Regions from separate parts of the Streptomyces sp. NPDC020731 genome, predicted to be linked through region 2. Evidence: riboswitches for the same ligand, from Rfam matches in the RefSeq annotation. Region 2 holds a riboswitch; each other region holds the start of a gene.
What was found. A riboswitch is a leader RNA that binds a small molecule or an ion and turns the genes downstream of it on or off. The one in region 2 is predicted to bind thiamine pyrophosphate.
Positions count from the first base shown of each region.

Region 1: it holds a riboswitch for thiamine pyrophosphate, as region 2 does, so the genes downstream of both, thiC (phosphomethylpyrimidine synthase ThiC) here and ACH4VX_RS13455 (thiamine ABC transporter substrate binding subunit) in region 2, are expected to answer to the same signal.
Region 3: it holds a riboswitch for thiamine pyrophosphate, as region 2 does, so the genes downstream of both, thiO (glycine oxidase ThiO) here and ACH4VX_RS13455 (thiamine ABC transporter substrate binding subunit) in region 2, are expected to answer to the same signal.

Region 1 covers NZ_JBIRTN010000010.1:155,282-157,539, forward strand. The annotation lists gene thiC (phosphomethylpyrimidine synthase ThiC) at 1-1,183, opposite strand, end outside; TPP riboswitch at 1,176-1,366, opposite strand; gene ACH4VX_RS17655 (YibE/F family protein) at 1,438-2,258, shown strand, end outside.
Region 2 covers NZ_JBIRTN010000007.1:256,856-259,113, reverse strand. The annotation lists gene ACH4VX_RS13455 (thiamine ABC transporter substrate binding subunit) at 1-1,059, opposite strand, end outside; TPP riboswitch at 1,140-1,245, opposite strand; gene rlmN (23S rRNA (adenine(2503)-C(2))-methyltransferase RlmN) at 1,270-2,258, opposite strand, start outside.
Region 3 covers NZ_JBIRTN010000004.1:377,616-379,873, forward strand. The annotation lists gene ACH4VX_RS08770 (NAD(P)/FAD-dependent oxidoreductase) at 1-471, opposite strand, end outside; gene ACH4VX_RS08775 (hypothetical protein) at 500-841, opposite strand; TPP riboswitch at 893-1,004, shown strand; gene thiO (glycine oxidase ThiO) at 1,002-2,168, shown strand; gene thiS (sulfur carrier protein ThiS) at 2,165-2,258, shown strand, end outside.

The DNA of each region.
Region 1 (2,258 bases), on a different contig from region 2:
GAACATTGAAACGCTTCGCGACCGTGTTGAGTTCCCCGAGCGTGCGCAACTCCGCGAACTGCGCCTCGTCGTTGGCGTCCGCGATGGACCCGGGCCGCAGGCCGTCGCCGAGCGAGTACGTGACGTCGTACGCGGCGAGGATCTCGCAGAGCTCCTCGAAGTTCTCGTACAGGAACGACTCCTTGTGGTGCGCCAGGCACCATGCGGCCATGATCGAGCCGCCGCGGGAGACGATGCCGGTCTTGCGGTGGGCGGTGAGCGGTACGTACGCGAGACGCACGCCCGCGTGGACCGTCATGTAGTCCACACCCTGCTCGGCCTGTTCGACGACCGTGTCCTTGTAGATCTCCCAGGTCAGTTCCTCGGCCCGGCCGTCGACCTTCTCCAGGGCCTGGTAGAGCGGCACGGTGCCGATGGGGACGGGGGAGTTGCGCAGCACCCACTCGCGGGTGGTGTGGATGTTCCGGCCGGTGGAAAGGTCCATGACCGTGTCGGCGCCCCAGCGGGTCGCCCAGGTCATCTTCTCGACCTCCTCCTCGATGGAGGACGTGACCGCCGAGTTGCCGATGTTGGCGTTCACCTTCACCAGGAACCGCTTGCCGATGATCATCGGCTCGATCTCCGGGTGATTGACGTTGGCCGGCAGCACCGCCCGGCCCGCCGCGATCTCCTCACGGACCACTTCGGGGGAGACGTTCTCCCGGACCGCGACGAACTCCATCTCGGGCGTGGTCTCACCACGGCGCGCGTACGCCAGCTGCGTGACCGCCCGGCCCCCGCGGCCCCTGCGCGGCAGGCGCGGCCGGCCGGGGAACACGGCGTCCAGATTGCGCAGGCCCCCGCGCGGAGAGGTGTGCTTGATCCCGTCGTCCTCGGGACGGACGGGACGGCCCGCGTACTCCTCCGTGTCACCGCGGGCGATGATCCAGCTCTCCCGCAGCGGAGCCAGGCCCCGGCGGACGTCGGTGTCGACGAGCGGATCGGTGTACGGGCCCGACGTGTCGTACAGCGTGACCGACTGCCCGTTGGTGAGGTGCACCTGACGGACCGGCACCCGCAGGTCGGGGCGTGCGCCCTCGACGTACGCCTTGTGCCAGCCGATGGACTTCCCGGCCTCCCCGTTCACCGACGTCTCCGTCGGGTTCTGCGTGGAGGCAGGCGTGCGTGCGTCCTTGTTGGTCATGAGACCTACTCCCTACGCCGGCATTACCCGGTAACAGGTTCGGCGGTCGACGCAGCGGTTTCCGTCTGCCGACGTTCCGTGTGAAACATCACTCGCAATTCGGTGATGTTTCATGTGAAACATCGCTGGGACGGAGGTCAGCGCCCTCTCAGCCCGGTGCTCCGAGCTCCCGCGTGTACAAAAGCGCCTCCACGCTAGCGTCATTTCTGGCGCGGTGAACAGAGGGCCCATCCCGTTCTTGCGATGATCGGGCGGTGAGCTCCACTCAACCTCCTCCGTATCCACCGCCCGAACCACCGCGCACACCCGGTGCCGGAGACGGCGGCGGCCACGCGCACGGGCACAGCCACAGTCACGGCCCGGCGGCGCCCGTCTCCCAGCACCTGCGCAAGGTCATCGCGGCGATCCTGATCCCGTTCACGGCGGCGGTGCTGATCGGACTCGCCGTGCTGTGGCCGGGCGGTGCCCCGGCGCACGAGCGCACAGGCGTCGGTTTCGACCGGCAGACACAGCGCGCCACGGTCACCAAGGTGGTCGAGCTGAGCTGTCAGTCCGTCAACGCCTCCGGGGGCGTCCCGACCGGCGACACCTCCACCGCCGAGGGCTCGTCCGCCCAGCAGCAGGCGGGCGGTACCTGCAAGAAGGCGACGATCCGGGTCGACACCGGCGACGACAAGGGCCGTACGTTCAACGAGATCGTGCAGCCGGACCAGTCCCGGCAGCTGAGCGAGGGCCAGAAGGTCGTGGTCGCCTACGAGCCCTCCGCGCCCGAGGACCTCCAGTACTCGGTCACCGATGTGGACCGGCGCTTCCCGATGGCGCTGCTCGCGGGCATCTTCGCGCTCGCCGTCGTGGCCGTGGGACGGCTGCGTGGCGTCATGGCGCTGGTCGCGCTGGCGATCAGCTTCCTGGTGCTCAACTTCTTCATCCTGCCCGCGATCCTGCAGGGATCGAACCCGCTGGTCGTGGCGGTGGTGGGGGCGAGCGCGATCATGCTGATCGCCCTGTACCTGTGTCACGGGCTGTCGGCGCGTACGTCGGTGGCGGTGCTCGGCACACTGATCTCGCTGCTGCT
Region 2 (2,258 bases):
CTTGACCCACTGGTCACGGTTGGTGGCGATCTTCTCCGGGTCCATCGTCTGCGGGTCCTTCGCCTGCGGTCCGAACTTCACGAACTCCTCGGGCACCTGGGCGGCCTCCCGCACCGGGTACACGAACATGTTGAGCGGCATGTCGTCCTGGAACCGCTTGCTGATCAGGAAGTCCAGCAGCGCCTTGCCGCCCTCGGGGTTCTTCGCGTTGTCCAGCAGGCCCGCGTACTCGACCTGGCGGAAGCAGGTGCCCTCGGCGACGCCGGTGGGGGCGGTGTCCGGCTTGGGGTCGGCGTAGATGACCTCGGCGGGCGGCGAGGAGGCGTAGGACACCACCAGCGGACGGTCGGCCTTGGCCTTCCTGCCGCCGGCCGAGCCGGAGAACTCCTCGTTGTAGGCCTGCTCCCAGCCGTCGACCACCTTCACGCCGTTGGCCCTGAGCTTCTTCCAGTAGTCCTGCCAGCCCTCGTCGCCGTACTCGGCTGCCGTGCCGAGCAGGAAGCCGAGGCCGGGCGAGGAGGTGGAGGCGTTCTCGGTGACGAGGAGGTCCTTGTACTCGGGCTCGACCAGGTCGTCGAGGCTCTTCGGCGGGGTCAGGCCGTGCTCGCTGAACCACGCCTTGTCGTAGTTGACGCAGACGTCACCGCTGTCGACGGGGGTGACCCGGTGCTTGTCCTGGTCCACCCGGTACTCGGGCAGGATCAGATCGGAGCCCTTCGCCTCGTACGGCTGGAACAGCCCGTTGTCGAGGGCGCGGGAGAGCAGGGTGTTGTCGACGCCGAAGAAGACATCGCCCTGGGGGTTGTCCTTGGTGAGGATGGCCTTGTTCACGGCCTGCCCGGCGTCGCCGTCCTCGAGGACCTTCAGCTGGTAGCCGGACTGCTTCTCGAAGGCGGCGACGACGTCCTTCGACACGGCCCACGAGTTGTGGCTGACGAGGGTCACGGTCTTGGACGACCCGCCCCCGCTCGAGTCGTCGCCGTCGGACGACCCGCACGCGGACAGCGTGACCAGCCCCAGCCCGACGGCCAGGACCGTGACCTTCTTGGTGATGCCCACTTGATTCCTCCTGGAGTGACCAGGAAGAGACGCGGCCCTGCCCGGGACCCCTCTGAGAGGTCCCGGGCAGGGCGCAACAGCTCGAGTGATGACCGATCTCCCTACCCAGAATGACCTGGGCGAGGTTCGGAGGGTCTGCGGCCGGTGCCGCACTCTCAGCGCTGTGGCGCTCCCCTGTCGGAATATGAAGATGTGCTTACGCGAGTCACATTACCTCTCGCTCGCGGCGAGCTGACCACACGCCCCGTCGATCTCCTGTCCACGGGTGTCCCGGATCGTCACCGGCACGCCGTGCGCGGCGATCGCCTCCACGAACGCCTTCTCGTCCTCGGGGCGGGAGGCGGTCCACTTGGAGCCGGGCGTGGGGTTGAGCGGGATGAGGTTGACGTGCACCGGCCGGCCCTTGAGCATCCGTCCGAGGCGGTCGCCGCGCCAGGCCTGGTCGTTGATGTCCCGGATGAGCGCGTACTCGATGGACAGCCGCCGCCCGGAGGTGGCCGCGTACTCGAACCCGGCGTCGAGGACCTCGCGCACCTTCCACCGCGTGTTCACGGGGACGAGGGTGTCGCGCAGCTCGTCGTCGGGGGCGTGCAGCGAGATGGCGAGCCGGCACTTGAAGCCCTCGCCGGTGAACCGGTGGATGGCCGGGACGAGACCGACGGTGGACACGGTGATCCCGCGCTGGGACAGCCCGAGCCCGTCCGGCTCGGGGTCGGTGAGGCGACGGATGGCCCCGACGACCCGGTTGTAGTTGGCGAGCGGCTCACCCATGCCCATGAAGACGATGTTGCTCAGCCGCGCCGGGCCACCGGGCACCTCGCCGTCCCGGAGCGCCCGCATCCCGTCCACGATCTGGTGCACGATCTCGGCGGTGGACAGGTTCCGGTCGAGGCCGGCCTGCCCGGTCGCGCAGAACGGGCAGTTCATGCCGCAGCCGGCCTGGGAGCTGATGCACATCGTCACCCGGTCCGGATAACGCATGAGCACGGACTCGACGAGCGTCCCGTCGAACAGCTTCCACAGCGTCTTACGGGTGGTGCCCTGGTCGGTCGACAGATGCCGTACGACCGTCATCAGCTCGGGAAGCAGTGCCTCCTGGAGCCTGCCGCGCGAACCGGCCGGGATGTCGGTCCACTGCTCCGGGTCGTGCGCGTACCGCGCGAAGTAGTGCTGCGAGAGCTGCTTGGCGCGGAACGGCT
Region 3 (2,258 bases), on a different contig from region 2:
TGCGCCGACCACCACGATGTCGTGCTGTCGCGCGAGCACCGGCCGCAGCCGCGCGGCGTCGTCCAGGGTGCGCAGCAGATGGACGCCGGGGACGCCCTCCGTGCCCGGCAGCCGGACCGGTTCCGCACCGGTGGCGACCACCAGGACGTCGTACGGGACGGGTCCGGTCTCCGTGTCCAGTTCGTGGTCGGCGGGGCGCAGGCCGAGCACCTCGCAGCCGAGCCGCAGTTCGATGCCGGCGTCCTCGAAGTCGACGTCGAAGGCGGAGTCCTCGGCCTTGCCGAGCAGCACCGCCTTCGACAACGGCGGCCTGTCGTACGGCTGGTGGGGTTCCGCGCCGATCAGGGTCACGGTGCCGGTGAAGCCCTGCTCCCGCAGGGCGAGGGCGGTCTGCACACCGGCCATGCCCGCGCCCGCCACCACCACCCGCCGCGGCTCGGACCGTCCCGGTTGCTGCGTCTGCTCGCTCACCCGATCACCTTAGACACCTGACGCGACGTCATCGGCCGAGCTGCTCCACCACGCTCGTCCCGCTGCCCGGCTGCGACTCCCACGCCCAGCTCTCCTCCAGCCGTACCCGTCCGTCGGGCAGCTCCACGACCGTCGACACACAGTGCCCCGAGGAGGTGGTGCCGTCCCGTTTCAGCTGCACGTACCGGAAGTCCAGCCGGTCCCCCGCGCGGGTGCCCACCAAGTGCCCGCGCACGACGTCGCCGCCCGCGTACTCGGCCCAGATCTCGCCGTCCCGCTCGTGGTAGACGAACCGGGTGCGGGTGCCGACCTGGCCGGGGGCCTGGTCGGCCACGGGGGCGAGGACGAGTCCGTCGAGCGATGGTGCCACGCGGAGGCTCCCTTACAGGCGCGGTGCGGTGCGGGCTAGGGTGGCCAACGTACAAGCACTCGCGGGAGCCCGGACGCACCGGGCTGAGAGGGAGGCTGGCGGCCTCCGACCGTACGAACCTGATCCGGGTCATGCCGGCGAAGGGAGGGGCTGGACGCCCATGTCGCCCACGCGTACCTCAGACGTCCTCGTCGTCGGGGGCGGAATCATCGGTCTGGTCACGGCCTGGCGGGCCGCGCAGCGCGGTCTCGTCACAGCCGTGGTGGACCCCGAACCGGGCGGTGGCGCCGCCCGGGTGGCCGCCGGGATGCTGGCCGCCGTCACGGAACTGCACTACGGCGAGGAGACCCTGCTCGGTCTGAACCTCGCCTCCGCGCGGCGCTATCCCGTCTTCGCGGCCGAGCTGACCGAGCTGACCGGCCAGGACCTCGGCTACCGCGCGTGCGGCACGCTCGCCGTGGCGCTGGACGCCGACGACCGCGCCCACCTGCGGGACCTGCACGCCCTGCAGCAGCGGTCGGGGCTGGACTCGCAGTGGCTCTCCGGGCGGGACTGCCGGCGCCTGGAGCCGATGCTCGCGCCGGGGGTGCGCGGCGGGCTGCGGGTGGACGGCGACCACCAGATCGACCCCCGGCGGCTGGCGACCGCGCTGGTCACCGCCTGTGAGCGCGCGGGCGTGACCGTCCACCGCGCGTGGGCCGAGCGGCTCGTGGTCGCGGGAGATCGCGCGACGGGCGTCGTCACGGCCGACGGCACCGAACTGGGCGCCGGGCAGGTGGTGCTCGCCGCGGGCAGCCTCAGCGGGCGGCTCGCGGGCGTCCGGGAGGACGTGCTGCCGCCCGTCCGTCCCGTGAAGGGGCAGGTGGTACGGCTGACGATGCCCGCGCGGCACGGTCCCTTCCTGAGCCGGACGGTGCGGGCCGTGGTGCGCGGCAGCCATGTCTATCTGGTGCCGCGCGAGAACGGCGAGCTGGTGATCGGGGCGACCAGCGAGGAGACGGGCTGGGACACGACGGTGACCGCGGGCGGTGTGTACGAGCTGCTGCGCGACGCCCACGAGCTGGTCCCCGGCATCACCGAGCTGCCGCTGGCCGAGACCCGGGCCGGCCTGCGCCCCGGCTCCCCCGACAACGCGCCGCTGCTCGGCCCGACCGGCCTCGAGGGGCTGCTCCTCGCCACCGGCCACTACCGCAACGGTGTCCTGCTGACACCGGTCACCGGCGATGCCATGGCGGAGGTCCTGACCACCGGCGCGCTGCCGGAGGTGGCCCGTCCGTTCACCCCCCGGCGCTTCGGCGCCGCCGTCCGCACGGAGCAGCCCGCATGAACATCTCGGTCAACGGGGAACACCGGCGGTTCGCGCCCGGCACGGCCCTCGACCTCGTCGTGAAGTCGCTCACCAAGGCGCCCTCAGGGG